4 regions of the Streptomyces sp. NPDC107562 genome follow, and region 2 is predicted to be linked to each of the others. Evidence: riboswitches for the same ligand, from Rfam matches in the RefSeq annotation. Region 2 holds a riboswitch; each other region holds the start of a gene.
What was found. A riboswitch is a leader RNA that binds a small molecule or an ion and turns the genes downstream of it on or off. The one in region 2 is predicted to bind cyclic di-AMP.
Positions count from the first base shown of each region.

Region 1: linked by a shared signal. The riboswitch ahead of ACZ7LV_RS22415 (C40 family peptidase) and the one ahead of ACZ7LV_RS10865 (M23 family metallopeptidase) in region 2 are both predicted to bind cyclic di-AMP.
Region 3: linked by a shared signal. The riboswitch ahead of ACZ7LV_RS32860 (transglycosylase family protein) and the one ahead of ACZ7LV_RS10865 (M23 family metallopeptidase) in region 2 are both predicted to bind cyclic di-AMP.
Region 4: linked by a shared signal. The riboswitch ahead of ACZ7LV_RS23250 (transglycosylase SLT domain-containing protein) and the one ahead of ACZ7LV_RS10865 (M23 family metallopeptidase) in region 2 are both predicted to bind cyclic di-AMP.

Region 1 covers NZ_JBVKBE010000008.1:80,499-85,913, forward strand. The annotation lists gene pcrA (DNA helicase PcrA) at 1-1,833, opposite strand, end outside; cyclic di-AMP (ydaO/yuaA leader) riboswitch at 2,145-2,298, shown strand; gene ACZ7LV_RS22415 (C40 family peptidase) at 2,307-3,503, shown strand; gene ACZ7LV_RS22420 (hypothetical protein) at 3,595-3,948, opposite strand; gene ACZ7LV_RS22425 (C40 family peptidase) at 4,447-5,415, shown strand, end outside.
Region 2 covers NZ_JBVKBE010000003.1:112,922-118,336, forward strand. The annotation lists gene ACZ7LV_RS10855 (M16 family metallopeptidase) at 1-319, shown strand, start outside; gene ACZ7LV_RS10860 (M16 family metallopeptidase) at 316-1,704, shown strand; cyclic di-AMP (ydaO/yuaA leader) riboswitch at 1,907-2,072, shown strand; gene ACZ7LV_RS10865 (M23 family metallopeptidase) at 2,085-2,849, shown strand; gene ACZ7LV_RS10870 (GntR family transcriptional regulator) at 3,037-3,732, shown strand; gene ACZ7LV_RS10875 (HPr family phosphocarrier protein) at 3,913-4,194, opposite strand; gene ACZ7LV_RS10880 (bifunctional acetate--CoA ligase family protein/GNAT family N-acetyltransferase) at 4,373-5,415, shown strand, end outside.
Region 3 covers NZ_JBVKBE010000016.1:100,534-105,948, reverse strand. The annotation lists gene ACZ7LV_RS32870 (cytochrome P450 family protein) at 1-703, shown strand, start outside; gene ACZ7LV_RS32865 (transglycosylase family protein) at 849-1,925, shown strand; cyclic di-AMP (ydaO/yuaA leader) riboswitch at 2,131-2,310, shown strand; gene ACZ7LV_RS32860 (transglycosylase family protein) at 2,314-2,997, shown strand; gene eno (phosphopyruvate hydratase) at 3,292-4,572, shown strand; gene ACZ7LV_RS32850 (FtsB family cell division protein) at 4,683-5,180, shown strand; gene ACZ7LV_RS32845 (DUF501 domain-containing protein) at 5,199-5,415, shown strand, end outside.
Region 4 covers NZ_JBVKBE010000008.1:250,216-255,630, forward strand. The annotation lists gene ACZ7LV_RS23245 (CocE/NonD family hydrolase) at 1-1,676, shown strand, start outside; cyclic di-AMP (ydaO/yuaA leader) riboswitch at 1,958-2,135, shown strand; gene ACZ7LV_RS23250 (transglycosylase SLT domain-containing protein) at 2,139-2,621, shown strand; gene ACZ7LV_RS23255 (HAD family hydrolase) at 2,585-3,460, opposite strand; gene ACZ7LV_RS23260 (carboxymuconolactone decarboxylase family protein) at 3,526-3,987, opposite strand; gene fahA (fumarylacetoacetase) at 4,223-5,415, shown strand, end outside.

The sequences.
Region 1 (5,415 bases), on a different contig from region 2:
GAACTCCAGGGCGACGGCGGCGAGTTCCTGGAGGTTCTCGATCCGGGTCTCGTCCTGGGGGTCGGTGGAGGTCTGCAACTCGGCCAGATAGCCGGTGCGTTCCAGCACGGCCTCCAGGATCGTCGCCGGGCCGACGCCGGAGTCCACGATCGTGCGGAGGTCCTCCATCAGCGTGTTGAACCGCTTGACGGCGTTCGTGGAGCGGGCGGCCATGCCGTACGCCTCGTCGACCCGCTTGAGCGCCTGCGGGAAGCTGATCTTCTCGCGCTGGGAGAGCGCGTCGATCATGGCTTCCGCCCGGTCCCCGATGCCCCGCTTGGGAACGTTGAGGATCCGGCGCAGCGGCACCGAGTCCTCCGGGTTCGCGAGCACCCGCAGGTAGGCCAGGACGTCCCTGACCTCCTTGCGCTCGTAGAAGCGGACGCCGCCGACGACCTTGTAGGGCAGTCCGACGCGGATGAAGATCTCTTCGAAGACACGGGACTGGGCGTTCGTGCGGTAGAAGACCGCGACGTCGCCCGCCTTGGCGTCGCCGGCGTCCGTCAGACGGTCTATCTCGTCGGCGACGAACTGCGCCTCGTCGTGCTCGGAGTCGGCGACGTAGCCGGTGATGCGCGCGCCCGAGCCGGCGTTGGTCCACAGGTTCTTGGGGCGGCGGGACTCGTTGCGCTCGATGACGGCGTTGGCGGCGGAGAGGATCGTCTGCGTGGAGCGGTAGTTCTGCTCCAGCAGGATCGTCGTGGCGTTCGGGTAGTCCTCCTCGAACTGGAGGATGTTGCGGATGGTCGCGCCGCGGAAGGCGTAGATCGACTGGTCCGCGTCGCCCACCACGCACAGTTCGGCGGGCGGCAGCTCGTCCGGGCCGGGCGGTACGTCGACGTCCTCGGGGGCTCGCTCGCCGGTGCCGACGAGCTCGCGCACCAGGGCGTACTGGGCGTGGTTGGTGTCCTGGTACTCGTCGACCAGGACGTGCCGGAAGCGGCGGCGGTAGTGCTCGGCGACGTCCGGGAAGGCGCGGAGCAGGTTGACCGTCGTCATGATCAGGTCGTCGAAGTCGAGGGCGTTGGCCTCGCGCAGGCGTGACTGGTACAGCGCGTAGGCCTGGGCGAGGGTCTTCTCGAAGCCTCCCCCAGACTCCGTCTGGGAGGTGCCCCCAGTGGCCTGGGCGGCGAAGTCCTCCTCGTCGATCAGCTCGTTCTTGAGGTTGCTGATCTTGGCGCTGAAGGACTTGGGCGGGTAGCGCTTGGGGTCGAGGTCCAGGTCGCGGCAGACCAGGGACATCAGGCGCTTGCTGTCGGCGGCGTCGTAGATCGAGAAGGACGACGTGAAACCGAGCTTCTTGGACTCCCGGCGCAGGATGCGCACGCAGGCGCTGTGGAAGGTCATCACCCACATCGCGTTGGCCCGGGGGCCGACCAGTCGCTCGACGCGCTCCTTCATCTCGCCCGCGGCCTTGTTGGTGAAGGTGATCGCGAGGATCTGGCCGGGGTGCACCCCGCGCTCGGCGAGGAGGTGGGCGATGCGGTGGGTGAGGACACGCGTCTTGCCGGAGCCCGCGCCCGCCACGATGAGCAGGGGGGACCCGGCGTGCACGACGGCGGCGCGCTGGTTGTCGTTCAGCCCCTCCAGGAGCGTGGCGGCGTCCAGGGCGGGGCGCGGGGCGCCGTCGCGGTAGTAGGCGTCCCGGTCCGGAGGCGCGTCGAACTTCCCGCCGAACAGATCGTCCGGCAACGACTCCGGAGCGTGATCGTCCTCGGGCGGTGACGGAGGCTCCTCATGGGCCCGTGGGGCCTGGAGGTCCGCCAGGAAGCTGTCGTCAAAGAGGCTGCTCATCGCTCTCCGAGTCTAGGGCGCCCCACCGACAACCCGCTGCCGCCCCGGAAACATCCCGGGCCCCGGGGCCGACGGCCACCGCGGGCCCGGCCCGCCACCGCCCGGCCCGCCGTCACCAGGACCTCGGCGCCGACCAGCGCTCACGGTCCGAACACGACCTCGCGCGGCGCGTGACCACTGACTGAAGGTCACGAAAATGTATCGGGCATATCACCCACCAACCTTCACACGGGCCACACGAGTTGGCTACGGTGCCGGACAGGCCGCACGACTCTTACCGGCGAACGTCGCCGGGCCGCGCGGCCTCCGCCGAGTCCGATGCGCCCAAGGCAGCCGGAGCCGGGGACCCACCGAACTTGGGGTGAATCGACCCAAATCCCTCCGGGGAGCGGGTCGTAGGGCAACCCTTCCGAACCACCCGCCCGAACCCGACAGCTAACCCGGTAGGCGGCAGATGGAAGGAGTCGCCTCCTTTGGCGTCGCACCGCAAGTCGCGCCCCACCGGCGCGCGGGTGGCAGGCATACGCACACCGGCCCTCGCCACCGCTGCCCTGACCTCCGTGGCCCTGCTCTCCCAGACCGCCCATGCCGAGCCCTCGGCCGACGACAAGCCGAGCCTCGAGGAGGTCGAGAAGAAGGTCGACGATCTCTACCGACAGGCGGAGTCGGCGACCGAGAAGTACAACGCGGGCAAGGAGAAGACCGCGAAACAGCGCAAGCGCGTCGACACCCTCCTGGACGACGTCGCCCAGCGCACCCAGAAACTGAACGAGGCGCGTGAGGAACTGGGGACGTACGCGGCCGCCCAGTACCGCACCGGGGCCTCCGTCCCCGACACCGCCACCTTCCTGCTCGCCGACTCCCCGCAGGACTACTTCGACCAGAACCAGCTGATGGGCCGTCTGACCAACCGCCAGAAGGGCGCGGTCGACGAGTACTTCAGCGAGCAGTCGGCGACGATGAAGAAGCGCCAGGAGGCCACACGGAGCCTGGAGACGCTCACCGAGTCGCAGAGCGATCTTCAGTCGGCCAAGGCCACCGTCCAGAAGAAGCTCGCCGACGCGCGGCAGCTGCTGTCGGACCTGACCGCCGAGGAGAAGGCCCGCCTCGCGGCGATCGAGAAGAAGAAGCAGGAGGAGGCCGAGCGCAAGGCCGCCGAGCTCGCCCGGCAGCAGGCGGAGGAGCAGCGGCGCCAGGAGGCGGCCCAGCAGGAGCAGGAGTCCTCGGGCGCCGGTTCCTCGGGCGCCGGTTCCTCGGCCGGCACGGGCACCGAGTCCGGCTCCGGCGACTCCGCCTCGGACACCGGGTACGCCACCAAGGCGGAGAAGGCGCTCGCCTTCGCCCGCGCGCAGATCGGCAAGCCGTACGTCTGGGGTGCCACCGGCCCCGAGTCCTACGACTGCTCAGGCCTCACCCAGGCCGCGTGGAAGGCCGCCGGCGTCACCCTCCCGCGCACCACCTACGACCAGGTCGACGCCGGCACGACGGTCTCCGTCGCCGCCGCCCGGCCGGGCGACCTGATCTTCTTCTACGACGACGTCACCCACGTCGGCCTGTACATCGGCAACGGCATGATGATCCACGCCCCGAAGCCCGGCGCGTACGTCCGCGAGGAGTCCGTCTACTACGACGGCGAGTCCTCCATCCACAGCGTGGTCCGCCCGGCCTGACACCGGCGCCCCCAGGCGGTCGCGGAGGCGGCCGAAGGGCTCACACGCGCGCGTGCGGCGGTTTCCGCGGCACGCGCGCGTGGGACGGGCGTCAGGTCCAGAGCACGGCGATGAAGACGTTCGCCGCGGTCAGCAGTCCCACCAGGCCGAACATGCCCTTGTCGACCTTCTCGTCGTCCCGCTTCACGTAGACCAGGCCGAGGATCACGATCAGCAGCGCCAGTTTCACGCCGATCTTGATGTTGTCGACGGGCTGGTCGTCCGCCTGGTTCAGGCCGACCAGGATCACGCCGGTGACCAGCATGGTCAGTGCGCCGTGCAGCATCGCCGGGACGAATCGCGCGGTGCCCTGGCCCATCGCCTTCATCTGGGTCAGGAAGCCACCGAGGAGGGCGGCGATGCCGATGATGTGCAGGCCGACGAAGAGGTGGATGAGTACGTCCATGGGGCCGGAGCCTAATCAGGAGGGGCGCGCCCGCCCCACACCGGGCTGCCCCACACCCTGCGGCCCGGCGGCGGGCCTCCCGGCACCGGGCCGCCCCCGGCGCAAGGCGTCTGCATATATGCGCCCCATAGCAGCCCCGCGCTCCCGCCCGGCCCGGAATCGCCGCATCGGTCATCGCGCCGCGTGAAGACGTCGGCGCCGAAACGCGCGCCCGATCACATACGGTCACCCACCGTTCCCCTGGCGTCACTTCCGCACAAGGCGTCACCACCACGACACGCCCGGGTTTAGCGTCCTCCACCAGGTGACCGGCTCCCCACCGCCGCCCCTGGCCAGAGGCGGCAGCCGGACACCACCGCCGAAAGGTCCGGCGGCGCCCCGCATCCCCTGTGCGGGGCGCCGCCGGACGCGTCAGCCGCCCCGGCGCGGTCGTACGTCCACCCGGTGGCCGTACGGACCGGCGGTCGCCCGAGTCGTACGAAAGGACGTGCAGTCCACGTGGCAGCCCACCGCAAGCCCCGACCACGCTCGGCCAACGGCACCAAGGCCCGCACGGCGGCGACGATCGCCCTCGCGGGCGCGGCGACCGCGACGGGCCTCGACGGGATCGGCCACGCCGAGCCCCAGCTGACGCCGGAGCAGGTCAAGGCCAAGGTGGACAGGCTGTACCAGGAGGCGGAGGTCGCCACCGAGAAGTACAACGGCGTGCAGGAGGAGGCCCGGGCGGCACGCAAGCGGCTGGGCGGCCTCCAGGACGAGGCGGCCCGCAAGGAGGTGCGGCTCAACTCGGCGCGGGACGCGCTCGGTTCGTACGCGGCCGCCCAGTACCGCGACGGCGGCCTGGACCCCGCGCTGCAACTGGCCCTCTCCGACGACCCGGACCGGTATCTCGACGGTGCCGCCTTCGCCGAACGCGCCGGTGACCGGCAGGCGGCCGCCGTCACACGCGTCCGCAGACAGCTGAGGGAGATCGAGCAACTGCGCGGAGCCGCCCGCGTCGAACTGGCCTCCCTCCAGTCCCGGCAGGCCGAGCTGAACCGGCACAAGAGGACCGTCACCGGCAAGCTGGACGAGGCGCGGCGGTTACTGTCCCGGCTGACGGCCGAGGAGCGGGCCCGCTTCGCCGAGGGCGACGGCACCGACCGCGCCTCGCGCGCCTCGACGGCCGGCCGCGACGCCCTGGAGGCCCCGGGCTCCGCCACGACGGCGGCGCCCAGCTCCCGGGCCGCCGCGGCCGTCTCGTACGCCTACCAGAAGCTCGGCAGCCCCTACGTCTGGGGTGCCACCGGCCCCGACGCCTTCGACTGCTCGGGCCTGACGCAGGCCGCGTACCGCTCCGCCGGGGTGGCCCTGCCCCGCACCACCTACGCCCAGATCGACGCCGGCCGTCGCGTCTCGCGCTCCGAACTGGCCCCCGGCGACCTGGTGTTCTTCTACTCCGGCATCAGCCACGTGGGCCTCTACGTC
Region 2 (5,415 bases):
CGCCCGGTTCGCCGAGGAGGGCCCGACGGCCGAGGAAATGGAGCGCGCGCAGGCGCTGTTGGAGCGCGAATGGCTGGACCGGCTGGGCACGGTAGCCAGCCGCGCCGACGAACTCTGCCGCTACGCCGTGCTGTTCGGTGACCCGAAGCTCGCCTTCACCGCCGTGCAGCGGGTCCTGGAGGTGACGGCCGAGGAGGTCAGGGAGGTCGCCAAGGCCCGCCTGCGGCCCGACAACCGCGCGGTGCTCGTCTACGAGCCCACGGCTGCGGCAGACGCCGAGACCGACGCAGACGACGACACCGAGGAGGCGGCGAAGTGACCGAGCTCGCCACGATGGACTTCCACCCGCAGCCGCAGGCGGGCGAGGCCCGCCCCTGGGCGTTCCCGGCTCCCACGCGCGGGACGCTCGACAACGGCCTCACGGTGCTGCGCTGCGATCGCCCCGGCCAGCAGGTCGTGGCCGTGGAGGTGCTGCTGGACGCGCCCCTGGAGGCCGAGCCGGCCGGACTCGACGGCGTCGCCACGATCATGGCGCGGGCCTTCTCCGAGGGCACCGACAAGCACTCCGCCGAGGAGTTCGCCGCCGAACTGGAGCGCTGCGGCGCCACCCTGGACTCGCACGCCGACCACCCCGGCGTCCGGCTGAGCCTGGAGGTGCCGGTCTCCCGCCTGCCCAAGGCGCTCGGGCTGCTGGCCGACGCGCTCCGGGCGCCCGCCTTCGCCGACAGCGAGGTCGAGCGGCTGGTCCGCAACCGCCTCGACGAGATCCCGCACGAGCTGGCCAACCCCGCCCGGCGGGCCGCCAAGGAGCTCTCCAAGGAGCTGTTCCCGACCGCCTCGCGCATGTCCCGCCCGCGTCAGGGCACCGAGGAGACGGTCGCGAAGATCGACTCCGCGGCCGTACGCGCCTTCTACGAGCGGCACGTCCGCCCCGCCACCGCCACCGCCGTGGTCGTCGGCGACCTCACGGACATCGACGTCGAGGTGCTGCTCGGCGAGACCCTGGGCGCCTGGGCCGGCTCCCAGGCGCAACCGCGTCCGGTGCCGCCGGTGACGGCGGACGACACGGGCCGCGTGGTGATCGTGGACCGTCCCGGCGCCGTCCAGACCCAGCTGCTCATCGGCCGCGTCGGCCCCGACCGGCACGACCGCGTGTGGGCGGCCCAGGTGCTCGGCACGTACTGCCTGGGCGGCACCCTCACCTCGCGTCTGGACCGCGTCCTGCGCGAGGAGAAGGGCTACACCTACGGGGTGCGCTCGTTCGGTCAGGTGCTGCGCTCCGCGCCCGACGGCAGCGGTGCCGCGATGCTCGCCATCAGCGGTTCCGTGGACACCCCGAACACCGGTCCCGCGCTGGAGGACCTCTGGACGGTGCTGCGCACGCTCGCCGCGGAGGGGCTCACGGACGCCGAGCGGGACGTCGCCGTGCAGAACCTCGTCGGGGTGGCGCCGCTCAAGTACGAGACCGCCGCGGCCGTCGCGGGGACGCTGGCCGACCAGGTCGAGCAGCACCTCCCCGACGACTACCAGGCGACGCTGTACCAGCAGCTGGCCGCGACCGGCACCGTCGAGGCCACCGCGGCCGTCGTCAGCGCCTTCCCGGCGGACCGTCTGGTGACGATCCTCGTGGGTGACGCGGCGCAGATCAAGGAGCCCGTGGAGGCCCTCGGCATCGGCGAAGTCACGGTCGTGTCGGCCGAGTAGAGGCCTGCGCACGGCACGCGCGTGCAGGGGCCCTGGTGACGGATGCGTCACCAGGGCCCCTTTATGTCCCAATTGAGGGAGAGGTCGCCTGTCTGGCCTGTGGGATGCGCTACAAACGCCCGGTTGGGTTTGGGGATTGAAAGATGTCCCGCTTAGCGTCATCCGGGCTGTCCGTCAGGCAGTGCGCCGCACCCGCGGCACCGGACAGCCATCGCCGAGTCCCCGTACGGCGCGAGCCAGGGGAGCCGGGGACCCAACCATGAAGTCCCTGGGGTGAATCGGACTCCCGCGCACGGCGAGGGAGTCCGTAGGAGACCTTCCTGCTCCGAACCCGTCAGCTAACCCGGTAGGCGAGAGGGAAGGAAAGGACCAGCCACTACATGGCGTTCACGCGCGCCACCGGGAAGCACCGTCGTCCCAGCCGGATGAAGCGCACCACCGCCCGCGCGGCGGGGGTCGCGGCCCTCACCACCACCGGTGTCATCGGCACCCTGGCCGCTCCCGCGCTCGCCGCCGAGCCCGCGGCCGAGCAGACCGGCCTGCTCCCGGTCATCACCATCGGCGACTCGGTCGCCGAACAGATAGACGCCCAGGCCGTCGCCCAGCAGCAGGCGGCCGCGGAGGCCGAGGCCGAGAAGAAGGCCGAGGCCGCCGCCAAGAAGCGCGCGGAGGAGCGGGCCGAGGAGGCCCGCGAGGCCAAGGAGCGCGCCGCCCGCGAGGCGGAGCGCAAGCGCCTCACCACCTATGTGTCGCCGATCAGCGGCTCCTACGTCTCCACCGGCTACCGGTCCGGCGGCGCCCTGTGGTCGTCCGGCAGCCACACCGGTGTCGACTTCCACGCGGCGAGCGGCACGCCCGTGCACGCGGTCGGGTCCGGCACCGTCGTCGAGGCCGGCTGGGGCGGGGCGTACGGCAATCAAGTGGTGATCAAGATGAACGACGGCACGTACACCCAGTACGGGCACCTGTCGTCCTTCTCGGTCTCGGTGGGCCAGACGGTCACGCCGGGGCAGCAGATCGCCCTGTCCGGCGCCACCGGCAACGTCACCGGAGCGCACCTCCACTTCGAGGCCCGGACGACGGCGGAGTACGGCACGGACATCGACCCGGTCGCCTACCTCCGCTCGCACGGCGTCGGCGTCTGACGGCGGATCGCCCGTTTCCCGTGGCCCCGGCTCCGTGAGCCGGGGCTTTCGGTGTTTCGCACGCCTGTATGTCCAAAAAATATGCATGGATTCCGGCCCGCCATCGGAAATTCCGGCTCATTGCAATAGAGTCGCGGAACACACGTCAGTCGTCGGCGTTTCACGGGGATTAAGGCGGAGGTCGGTCATGCGTGTTCCGGCGCATTCGGTGTGCACGGCCATCCGGGACGACATCGTCGCGGGTGTCTACGAGCGTGGCGGCCGGCTCACCGAGGAACTCCTCGCGCGCCGCTACGGGGTCTCGCGCGTCCCCGTCCGCGAGGCCCTGCGCACGCTGGAGGCCGAGGGCTTCGTGGTGACCCGGCGGCACGCGGGCGCGTGCGTGGCGGAGCCCACCGAGCAGGAGGCCGCCGACCTGCTGGAGATGCGCCTGCTGCTGGAGCCGCTCGGTGCCGCGCGGGCCGCGCAGCGGCGTACCGAGGCCCATCTGAAGGTGCTGCGCGGCCTGGTCCGGCTGGGCCAGGAGCGGGCGAGGCGGGGCAGCAGCGAGGATCTGCGCTCCCTGGGCGGCTGGTTCCACGAGACGCTCGCCCAGGCCTCCGGCAGCCCCGCGCTGATCGCGATGCTGACCCAGCTGCGGCACAAGATCGCCTGGATGTACTCCGTGGAGGCGCCGCTCAGCCACGTGGAGTCCTGGTCGGAGCACGGCGCGATCGTGGACGCGGTGGCGCGCGGCGACGGTGAAAGGGCGCGCGCGGTCACGGCGCTGCACGCCGAGCGCGCGACCGGCGCGCACCGGCTCCGATTTCCCGGCGTCGGAGACCGCGCGGACCGTGTGAGGACTTCGCAACATGCCGTCAACATGTCGGGCCTGCGGCATTAACACGAGCGCCGTATACAAAGAAACGACTTTCGGCGGCGGAGCAATTTCCGCTGCCCTTTTCGGCATGCCCTGAATTCGGGCGCGTCGTGGTGCGGAAAACCGACCGGGTGTGCCGGAGAACGGCAAAGCCGCGCCGCCCGGAAAGAGGCGACGCGGCTTCGGAAATGCCGTCGGGGGGGCTCAGACGGTCTCGGGAAGTTCCTCGAGGCCCTCCGCGACCAGCTTGGCCAGACGGTCGAGCGCGGCGTCCGCGCCCTCGGCGTCGGAGGCCAGGACGACCTCCTCGCCACCCTGGGCGCCCAGACCCAGGACGGCCAGCATGGAGGCCGCGTTGACGGGGTTGCCGTCCGCCTTGGCGATCGTCACCGGGACGCCTGCGGCCGTGGCGGCTCGGACGAAGATGGAGGCGGGGCGGGCGTGGAGACCCTCGGCCCAGCCGACGTTGACGCGGCGCTCAGCCATGTGATGCTGCCCTTCAGGTGTTCAGGGTTGTCTAGACCAGTTTCCCACATCGTGGAGCATGCCCCGACGGGCCCGGTGTCCCGCCCCGGGCGGCGCCGGAACGCGGCCTCGCTCCGGCTCGTGTCCCTCCACAGACTGCCTCGCGCCGTTGTCGTACGCGAGCCGTACTCTGGGCCCCATGCAGAGCCCGTCGGACCGGCACGAGTACCCCGCCCACTGGGAGGCCGACGTGGTGCTGCGCGACGGCGGCACCGCACGCATCCGGCCCATCACCGTCGACGACGCCGAGCGCCTGGTCAGCTTCTACGAGCAGGTCTCGGACGAGTCGAAGTACTACCGCTTCTTCGCGCCCTACCCGCGGCTGTCCGCGAAGGACGTCCACCGCTTCACGCACCACGACTTCGTGGACAGGGTGGGACTCGCGGCGACCATCGGCGGCGAGTTCATCGCCACCGTGCGCTACGACCGCATCGGCGCCGACGGGATGGCCGCGTCCGCGCCCGCCGACGAGGCCGAGGTCGCCTTCCTGGTGCAGGACGCCCACCAGGGGCGCGGCGTCGCCTCCACCCTGCTGGAGCACATCGGCGCCGTCGCCCGCGAGCGCGGCATCCGTCGCTTCGCCGCCGAGGTGCTGCCCGCCAACAACAAGATGATCAAGGTGTTCACGGACGCCGGGTACACCCAGAAGCGCAGCTTCGAGGACGGCGTCGTACGGCTGGAGTTCGACCTCGAACCCACCGACCGCTCGCTCGCGGTGCAGCGCGCGCGGGAGCAGCGCGCCGAGGGGCGGTCGGTACGGCGGCTGCTGACGCCCGGTTCGATCGCCGTCGTCGGCGCCGGGCGCACGCCCGGGGGAGTGGGCCGCAGCGTGCTCGGCAACCTCCGGGAGGCCGGGTTCACCGGCCGCCTGTACGCCGTGAACAGGGCGCTGCCCGACGGGTGGAAGGAACTCGACGGGGTGCCCGCCCACAGGTCGGTGCGCGACATCGAGGAGACCGTCGACCTCGCGGTGGTGGCGGTGCCGGCGGAGCATGTCCCGGACGTGGTCGCGGAGTGCGGGGAGCACGGCGTGCAGGGGCTCGTCGTGATTTCCGCCGGGTACGCCGAGAGCGGGCCCGACGGGCGCGAGCGCCAGCGTGAACTCGTGCGGCAGGCACGCGCGTACGGCATGCGGATCATCGGCCCGAACACCTTCGGGATCATCAACACCTCCCCGGCGGT
Region 3 (5,415 bases), on a different contig from region 2:
GCGGTCGGTGAAGAGGATGCGCGGCTACCTCGCCGAGCTGATCCACCGCAAGCGCGAGTCCCTCCCCGCCGAGCCCGCCCCCGGCGAGGACCTCATCTCGGGCCTCATCCGCGCCTCCGACCACGGCGAGCACCTCACCGAGAACGAGGCCGCGGCGATGGCCTTCATCCTCCTGTTCGCCGGCTTCGAGACCACCGTGAACCTCATCGGCAACGGCACCTTCGCCCTCCTCACCCACCCCGCCCAACGCGCCCTGCTCCAGGAGTCGTTGGCCCGTGGTGAACAGGCCCTGCTGGAGACCGGTGTCGAGGAACTCCTGCGCTACGACGGCCCCGTCGAACTCGCCACCTGGCGGTTCGCCACCCAGCCGCTCACCCTCGGCGGCCAGGACATCGCACCCGGCGACCCGGTGCTCGTCGTCCTCGCCGCCGCCGACCGGGATCCGGAGCGGTTCGCGAACCCGGACACGCTCGATCTCTCCCGCCGTGACAACCAGCACCTCGGTTACGGCCACGGCCTCCACTACTGCCTCGGGGCGCCGCTGGCCCGTCTGGAGGGCCGGACCGCGCTGGCCACCCTCCTGACCCGCCTCCCTGACCTGCGGCTCGCCGCGGATCCCGCCGAACTGCGCTGGCGGGGCGGGCTCATCATGCGAGGTCTGCGGACGCTGCCGGTGGAGTTCACGCCTGTGCGGGAAAAGTGACGGGCTTTCAACTATGTGATCTTCACGTGATCTGCGCGGCATGAACTTGTGACAAGTGATCGTCTGCCTATACCTTCACCCCTCAGCACGGCCTTTCGGTTTCACCGGCCGCGCAGGTCCCCGCTGTCACGCGAAAGGTCCCCGCATGCTCTCCGGGAACGGTCGTCACCGTCGCCCCCGTCAGGCGCCCGCACTCGTCGTCGCGGCCGGCGTGACCGGCTCCGCCATCGCCCTCCCCCTCCTCGCCGCCACCGGCGCGAGCGCGGCCAGTGGGACGACCTGGGACCGGGTCGCCGAGTGCGAGACCGGCGGCTCCTGGAGCGCCGACACGGGCAACGGCTCCTACGGCGGACTCCAACTCTCCCAGCGGGACTGGGAGAAGCACGGCGGCCTCACCTATGCCGCGAGCGCGGACCTGGCCAGCCGTTCGCAGCAGATCGCCGTCGCCGAGAAGGTCCTCGCGGACCAGGGCGTCGGCGCCTGGGCGACCTGCGGCCCGCTGGTGGGGCTGGAAGCGGACTCCGAGTCGGCCACGGTCGACACGGGTGTGGTCGGTGACGCGTCCAGTACGCCGCTCTACACGAGAAGCGGCGATACGGGCGGTCTGTCCAACTCGCTCGGATTGTCCCACTCGTCCGGTCGCGCCTCCTCCGGCGCCTCCGACCGGGACGGCGATGCCAAGGGGTCCGGCAGCTCCCGCGGTGCCGGGGAGTCCCGCACACCCGCGAACTCCGCGAACCCTTCGGAATCCGGCGAATCCACCCCGTCCGGCGGCTCCAGCTCCCCGGGTGCCGAGGGCTCGACCTCGCCCGGCTCCGGCGAGTCCACCGGTTCCAGCGAATCCCCCGAATCGGGCGAATCTCCCTCAAGTTCCTCGCCCTCGGGCGTGCCTTCGAGCACCCCGAGCGCCTCGAACCTCACCGGCACGGGCCTCCTCGGCTCCGGCAAGCACCGGGGAGGCAGTGCGGACGAGGACGGCGAGCGCGCCGGCGGCTCCTCGGGGCGGCACGCCTCGCGGGACGGTGCCGCCGGGCGTCCGGGCCTCGACGACGCGTACACGGTCCAGGACGGCGACACCCTCTGGGGCATCGCCGACTCCCTTGGCGTGCAGGGTGGATGGGCCTCGCTGTACGTCGTCAACCAGGACGCCCTCGGTGGCGACCCGGACCACATCGTCCCCGGTCAGTCGCTGGATGTCGGCGCGGAGTCGGTCGGCAGGTAGGGCGGGAAACGGCCCGGGAACAGCGGGAGTTCACGTCACACTTCGAGCCGAATGTCCGATTTGGTGAAAGTGTGGGATGAGTCTCAGAAGCCCTGATCGTCTTTGAAATTCCGTCGATCGCCTGTCTACGGTCGTGACCGCTCGTCACCACGAGCCCCGGGTGCCGCAACGCCGAATCCTGCCAGCGGCCCTCCGGGAACAGTCGTCGCGTCAAGCGCCGTAGGCAGGAGCGGGGGACCCAAGGTAGGTGCCGGACCCGGCAGTTGAGGAGACTCAGCGCCGGAACCGGCTTGGGGTGAAGCCACGCCTCCCAGGGAGGTGTGGCCGGGCAACTCAACCGGCCCGAACCCGACAGCTCACCTCGCAGGCGTCGGTGAGGGGATCAACCATGCTGTTTTCCAGCAAGGGCAAGCACCGTCGTGCGTCCAAGACCGTTCGCGCCATCGCCGCCGTCGGCGTCACCGGCGCCGCCGCCGTCGCCGCCCCGCTGATGGCGGCCGGCAGCGCCTCCGCCGCCACGGCCTCCGAGTGGGACGCCGTCGCCCAGTGCGAGTCCGGTGGCAACTGGTCCATCAACACCGGCAACGGTTACTACGGCGGTCTGCAGTTCTCCGCCTCCACCTGGGCCGCGTACGGCGGCACGCAGTTCGCCGGCACGGCCGACCAGGCCTCCAAGGAGCAGCAGATCCAGATCGCCGAGAAGGTGCTCGCGGGTCAGGGCAAGGGCGCCTGGCCGGTCTGCGGCACCGGCCTGTCGAACGCCACCTACACCGGCGGCGGAGCCGCCGCCGACGAGTCGCAGAGCACCGGCACCGAGACGCGCGCGACCGAGGAGCAGCCGGCTTCGCGTTCCGCGGAGCGTCCGGCCGCGAAGGAGACCGTCACCACGCCGACCGGCGACAAGGTGAAGAAGGGCGACGGCGAGTACAAGGTCGTCGAGGGTGACACCCTCAGCACCATCGCCGCCGACCACGACGTCAAGGGTGGCTGGGAGAAGCTGTTCCAGCTGAACAAGGACATCGTCGAGGACGCCGACCTCATCTTCCCGGGTCAGCAGCTGCACCTGAAGTAGAACGGTCCGCCGCCGACCCGCCGGAGGCCCCCCGGGCTCCCGTGAGGGTCACCCCCCGTCCCCACGGGCTCCCCGCCCCGGTGCGTCTTCCCCCGTACGCACCGGGGCGGGGCTTTTTCGTGCGCCGCTCGCCGTGCGGTGCACCCCCGTCTTTGTTTCGTTCGGAAACAATTTACTCTCGGTTCGGTCCTCTAGAGGGGCGACCGGCTGGCCGATCGCACGGAGCCGGTTAGGCTCGTCTCGCAGAGCCGCCGCGGTCCTGCCCATCGCGTCACATCCACGAAGGAGATGCTCGTGCCGTCCATCGACGTCGTCGTAGCCCGGGAAATCCTGGACTCCCGAGGCAACCCCACGGTCGAGGTCGAGGTCGGCCTCGACGACGGCAGCACGGGTCGTGCCGCCGTTCCGTCCGGCGCTTCCACCGGCGCCTTCGAGGCCATCGAACTCCGCGACGGCGACCCCAACCGCTACCTCGGCAAGGGCGTCGAGAAGGCCGTCCTGGCCGTCATCGAGCAGATCGGCCCGGAGCTCGTCGGCTACGACGCCACCGAGCAGCGCCTGATCGACCAGGCGATGTTCGACCTGGACGCCACCGACAACAAGGGCTCCCTCGGCGCCAACGCCATCCTCGGCGTCTCGCTCGCCGTCGCGCACGCCGCCTCCGAGGCCAGCGACCTGCCGCTCTTCCGCTACCTGGGCGGCCCCAACGCGCACCTGCTGCCGGTGCCGATGATGAACATCCTGAACGGCGGCTCGCACGCCGACTCCAACGTGGACATCCAGGAGTTCATGATCGCCCCGATCGGCGCGGAGTCCTTCTCCGAGGCCCTGCGCTGGGGCACCGAGGTCTACCACACCCTCAAGAAGGTGCTGAAGGGCAAGGGCCTGGCCACCGGCCTCGGCGACGAGGGCGGCTTCGCCCCGAACCTCGGCTCCAACCGTGAGGCCCTCGACCTCATCCTCGAGGCCATCAAGGAGGCCGGCTACACCCCCGGCGAGCAGATCGCCCTCGCCCTCGACGTCGCCGCCTCCGAGTTCTACAAGGACGGCGTCTACACCTTCGAGGGCAAGGACCGCTCGGCCGCCGAGATGACCGAGTACTACGCGGAGCTCGTCGACGCGTACCCGCTGGTCTCCATCGAGGACCCGCTGTTCGAGGACGACTGGGAGGGCTGGAAGACCATCACCGAGAAGCTCGGTGACAAGGTCCAGCTCGTCGGCGACGACCTGTTCGTCACCAACCCGGAGCGCCTGGCCCGCGGCATCGAGGACGGGGCCGCCAACGCCCTGCTCGTCAAGGTCAACCAGATCGGCTCCCTGACCGAGACCCTGGACGCCGTCGAGCTGGCCCAGCGCAGCGGCTTCAAGTGCATGATGTCCCACCGCTCCGGCGAGACCGAGGACGTCACCATCGCCGACCTCGCCGTCGCCACCAACTGCGGCCAGATCAAGACCGGCGCCCCGGCCCGCTCCGAGCGCGTGGCCAAGTACAACCAGCTGCTGCGCATCGAGGAGATCCTCGACGACGCCGCGGTGTACGCCGGCCGCAGCGCCTTCCCCCGCTTCAAGGGCTGAGCGACGCCCTCGTAGGAAGCGTCGTCCGTACGTCCCCGCACCCGGTCCCGTACCGTGTGCGGGGACGTACGCGCGTGTGCACCACGCAGGCATGGGGAGGCGAGAGCCAGATGGCCGTGAAGGAACGGGACCGTTTCTCCACCGCGACCAGGCTCAGGTTGCTGGGCGAGCAGACCGCGGCCCGTGTCTACCGGTCGCAGACCCGCCGCCAGGCCCGCCGCTCCCGGCTCACCGGCCGCGCCGCCCTGCTCGCCCTCGTCGTCTGCTCCCTCGTCGTCGCGCTCGCCTACCCGATAAGGCAGTACGTCGCCCAGCGGGCCGAGATCGCCGACCTGCGGGAGCAGCGGCAGCAGGCCGAGGCGCGGGTCGAGGAACTGCGCGACCTCAAGGCACGCTGGCAGGACGACGCGTACGCGGAGCAGCAGATCCGGCAGCGGCTGCACTACGTGATGCCGGGCGAGACCGGCTACGTCGTGATCGACCCGGACGCCGCCCGGCAGTCGCGCACCGACCAGGGCACGACCGACCGCCCCTGGTACGCGAACGTCTGGGACGGGGTCGACAAGGCCGACGCCGCCCACCACCGGCCGGACGCCTCCGGCCGGTGAACGCACAGAGAGACAGGTATGGAAACGCCCCCGCCGCCCACCCCGCGCACCGAGCCCACCGACGCCGACGTCGAGGCCTTCAAGCAGCAGCTCGGGCGGCCGCCGCGCGGACTGCGCGCGATCGCGCACCGGTGCCCGTGCGGGCAGCCGGACGTCGTGGAGACGGCCCCCCGGCTGCCCGACGGCACGCCCTTCCCGACGCTGTACTACCTGACGTGCCCGCGGGCCTCGTCGG
Region 4 (5,415 bases), on a different contig from region 2:
CCGCGCAGGCCTGGTGCGACGGCAAGGTGGGCATGTTCGGCATCTCCTGGGGCGGATTCACCTCCCTGCGGATCGCGGCCCTCGCGCCCGGGCCGCTCAAGGCGGTCGTCAGCGTCTGCTCCCCGGACGACCGTTACGACAACGACGGGCACTACCTGGGAGGTTCCGTCCTGGCGGCGGACATGCACGCACGGGCGGCGACCCTGCTCGCCTTCGCCTGCCGGCCACCCGATCCGCGGTACGTCGGCGACGCCTGGCGGGACATGTGGCTGCGGCGCCTCGAAGAGGTCGAGCCCCTCATCCACACCTGGCTCGGCCACCAGGTGCGCGACGAGCACCGGCGGGCCGGCGGTGCCGTCGACGACTACGGCGCGGTCGAGGCCGCCGTGCTCGCGGTGGGCGGCTGGCACGACCCGTACCGCGACACCGTGCTCCGTCTGGTCGAGCGCCTTCCGGCCGACCGTGTGCGCGGCCTGATCGGGCCCTGGTCGCACCAGTACCCCGACCGCGACCTGCCGCCCGGCCCGGCGATCGGCTTCCTCCAGGAGACCCTGCGCTGGTGGGACCACTGGCTCAAGGGCAAGGACACCGGGGCCATGAGCGAACCCCTGCTGCGGTCGTACGTGATGGACGCGCATCCCCCGGCGCCCCGGTACGGGACGCTGCCCGGCCGCTGGACCGGTGAGCCCGCCTGGCCCTCCCCCCATGTGACGACGGTCACGTACGCCCTCCAGGGCGCGCCCGTACTCGTCCGGTCACCCCAGCACACGGGCGTCGACGCGGGGCGCTTCCTCCCGTTCGGCAGGGAGGCCGACCTGCCGCCGGACCAGCGGGAGGAGGACGCGCGCGGGGCGAGCTTCGACTTCGCGGTGGCGCGCGAGACCTGGGTACTGGGGCGGCCACGGGTGCGGCTGCGGCTGACCTCGCAGGTGCCGCGCGGGCAGGTGGTCGCGCGCGTGTGCGACGTGACACCGGACGGCTCCTCGACGCTGGTGACGCGGGGGGTGCTGAACCTGTCGGCGCGCGAGGGGCGGGGCCGGGCCGTGCCGTGGACCCCGGGGACCACCGAGGACGTCACCGTCGAGCTAGACGGCATCGGATACGCCTTCCCGCCCGGCCACCGCATCCGCCTCTCCCTCGCCTCCGCGTACTGGCCCTGGATCTGGCCCCAGCCGGACTCGGCGGCCGGCTTCACCGTGGATCCGGCCGGCAGCACTCTCGAACTGCCGGTACGCGCGCGTACCGCGGTCCCGTCCCCCACGTTCGAGGAACCGGAGCAGTCCGCACCCCTCGGCGCCGCCGAGGCGGCCACCCTCGACGAACCGCATCCCGAGCGCCTGGTGGTGCGGGACGTGGCCAAGGGCGAGTGGCGGCTGGAGGTCCGTCCGGACCACGGCGACCTGCGCGCGTACCCCGACGGGCTGGAGCTCACCGAGGACACGCTGGAGACGTACACGGTCCGTGAGGCCGATCCGCTGTCCGCCCGCACCCGCTCGGACCGGACGATCCGGCTGCACCGCCCGGAGCTCGCCTGGGACACGACGGTCCGCACGCGTGCGGAGATCACCTGCACCGCGGAGGAGTTTTTGACCTCAAATGAGGCGATTTGCACCTATGGCACCGAGGTGGTCTTTCATCGCACATGGGAGAAGCGCGTTCCACGGACCGCCGGTTGACTAGGACTTGGGCCTATTGCCCGATTTGCCATTCTTCTGCCCGCACGTGAGTTGGCTCACTCGGGCGTCTTCACGAGTCCCTTACACGACTGCCGCGATCCGCCTTTGCGCACGGCCGAGTTGACTCTTTTCGGCTGCAAAGGATCACGAGCGGTCAAGTCGCCTTTCGAAGATCAAATCCCGCGATAGGTGAAACGACCTCTTGTTTCGGACATGTGCTCTCGCATACGTTCCGGGCGAGTCGGGCGGAACGCCGAATCCTGCCGCCGCCCGCGCCACCCATGACGGACTCACTCACCGCACGGCAGGAGCGGGGGACCCAGGTAGGCCGCCGGACCGGACGCCGCACACCACGGCACACCGGAACGGCTCGGGGTGAAGTCGCACTCGCAAGAGGCGGCCGGGCAGCTCCCCGCCCGAACCCGACAGCTCACCTCGCAGGCGCCGGAGAGGACAGTCCCCATGACTGCAAACGGTCAGATCAGTCGTACCCGCACTGCCCGCATCGCCCGCAGGCTCGCCCTCGCAGGCACCGGCGCCGCCGTACTCGCCCTGCCGCTGATCGGCGCCACCAGCGCCTCCGCGGCCGCGCCCACGGCCATGCCCTCGACCGTCAAGTACTACACGAACAACCTCGACGGCTGGATCCGCCAGTCCCTCGACGTCATGGCGCAGAACGGCATTCCCGGGTCGTACAACGGCATCTACCGCAACATCATGCGCGAGTCGTCCGGCAACCCGAAGGCCATCAACAACTGGGACTCCAACGCCGCCAAGGGCACCCCGTCCAAGGGCCTGCTCCAGGTCATCGACCCCACCTTCGAGGCCTACCACGTGACCGGCACGGCGTACGACCCGTACGACCCGGTCGCCAACATCACCGCCGCCTGCAACTACGCGGCCGACCGCTACGGCTCCATCGACAACGTCTTCGGCCCGTACTGAGCCTCGGCCAGCAGCCGTTCGAGGACGACGGCGATGCCGTCGTCCTCGTTCGACAGGGTGATCTCGTCGGCCACCGCCTTGAGCTCGGGGTGGGCGTTGGCCATGGCCACGCCGTACGCGGCCCAGTCGAACATGGGGATGTCGTTGGGCATGTCCCCGAAGGCGATGGTCCGCTCCGGGCTCAGGCCCAGGTGCCGGGCCGCCAGCGCCAGCCCCGTCGCCTTGGTGATGCCGCACGGCTGAAGCTCGACCGTCCCCGGCCCCGACATGGTGACGGTCGCGAGCGAGCCGACCACCGCGCGGGCCACCGCCGCCAACTCGTCGTCCGACAGCGACGGATGGCGCAGCAGCACCTTGCTGATCGGCGCGCACCACAGGTCCTCGCGACGATCGATCCGCACCGCGGGCAGCGTGGGGTGCGGCATCAGATAGCCCGGCTCGATGAGGGTGAGCCCGTCGACGCCGTCCTGGTCGACGGCCGCGTACACCTGGCCGACCTCGGCCTCGATCTTGCCGAGCGCCGTCTCGGCCAGCTCCCGGTCCAGCGTGACGGACCACAGCAGACGATCCGCGCCGACGTCGTACAGCTGGGCGCCCTGGCCGCACACCGCGAGCCCGCCGCCGAGGATCTCCAGCAGCGGCCGTACCCGCGGCGCCGGCCGGCCGGTCACCACCAGATGCCGGGCCCCGGTCGCCGAGACCCGCGCGAGCGCGGCGAGCGAGCGGTCGGAGACCGTGTCGTCGCCGCGGAGCAGCGTTCCGTCCAGGTCAGTGGCGATGAGGGCGTAGTCGGTGCGCGCGTACTCGGTGCGCGCGGCATATGCGGTGGGTGCGGCCATGATCAGAGAATACGGACACCGGACCCCCACCGTTCATTCCCAACTACCTTCCCACTGTCCGCTTTTCACCCCCACGTGGTGCCCGCCGGCTCCTTGATCGTGGTGTTGACGCGGTTGAACAGGTTCGTCAGGGAGACGGCCAGGATCAGCGCCGACAGTTCCCTCTCGTCGAAGTGGTCGGCGACCTCGTCCCACAAGCCGTCCGGAACCGCCTCCTCGGACCGGTCCGCCAGCCGCGTCACGGTCTCCGCGAGGGTCAGCGCGGTGCGCTCGGCGTCGCTGTAGAAAGGCGCGTGCCGCCAGGCGGCGACCGAGGCGATGCGCTCCTCGCTTGCGCCCGCTTTACGCAGATTGTCCACATGTCCGTGGACGCAGGCGCCGCAGCCGTTGATCTGGCTGACCCGCAGCCCGACCAGTTCCGCGACCTCCCGGTCCAGCCCGCTCTCCCCGATGGCCTGGAGGAGCGCCCCGACGCCCTTCAGCGCGCCCGGGAGGACGTACGCCGGGTTCGTCATCCGTGCCTGCATGGTGGTGCCTCCTGTTGTCAGTGACCGGTGCGATCCTTGCCTTCACCGCACTGACGGATCGGGGGCGGTCGTTGTGACGGATCGACGGGACGGATCTTCTGTCCGGCGGCGCGCTACACCTTTCGGGACATTCGGAATCTTTCCGGCCTGTCGGACACTGCCCAAGACAGGTGCCGCCGCCGTAACGTGATCCGCGACCGCATGGACCGCGCGTACGAAAGTGAGGCAGCACCCCATGCCCCCCTTCGATGTCCCCGAGGGCGACCCCTTCGGTCCGCACAACCTTCCGTACGGCGTGTTCTCGCCCGCCGGGTCCGCCGAACGGACCGTGGGCGTCCGTCTCGGCGACCACGTCCTCGACGCCGGCGCGGCGGCACTGGCGCTCGGCTCCCCGTACGCCGAACTGCTGGCCCGCCCGACCCTGGGCCCGCTGCTCGCCGCGGGCCGCACGGCCTGGTCCGACGTCCGGCGCGCACTGACGGCCTGGGTCACCGTGCCGTCCCACCGCGAGTCCCTCGCGCCCCTGATGCACCCGCTGTCCTCGGTGACCCTGCACCTGCCCTTCGAGGTCGCGGACTACGTCGACTTCTACGCGTCCGAGAACCACGCACGCAACGTCGGCCAGATCTTCCGCCCCGACGCCGCGGACTCCCTGACGCCCAACTGGAAGCACCTGCCGATCGGTTACCACGGCCGCGCCGGCACCGTCGTCGTCTCCGGCACCGACGTCGTCCGCCCCAGCGGCCAGCGCAAGGCCCCGGCCGACGCCGAACCGGTCTTCGGCACGTCCGTCCGCCTGGACATCGAGGCCGAGGTCGGCTTCGTGGTCGGCGTCCCCTCGGCGATGGGCACGCCCGTGCCGCTGTCCGGCTTCCGCGACCACGTGTTCGGGCTGTGCCTCCTCAACGACTGGTCCGCCCGCGACATCCAGGCCTGGGAGTACGTCCCCCTCGGCCCCTTCCTCGGCAAGTCCTTCGCCACCTCGGTGTCGGCCTGGATCACCCCGCTGGACGCCCTGGACGAGGCGCGGGTGGCCCCGCCCGCGCGGACGCACCCCCTGCTGCCCTACCTGGACGACACCGAGGAGGAGCCCGGCGGCTACGACCTGCGGATCTCCGTCGCCCTCAACGGCCACGTCGTCGCGGAACCGCCCTTCTCCACCATGTACTGGACGGCGGCCCAGCAACTGGCCCACATGACCGTCAATGGCGCCTCCCTGCGCACCGGCGACCTCTACGGCTCGGGCACGGTCAGCGGCCCCGGCGAGGGCGAGCGCGGCTCGCTCCTGGAGCTGACCTGGAACGGCCGCGACGTCATCGAACTGCCCGACGGCAAGCGCACGTTCCTGGAGGACGGCGACGTCGTGACGATGACGGCCTGGGCTCCGGGCGCGGGTGGCGTGCGCGTGGGGCTCGGCGAGGTGACGGG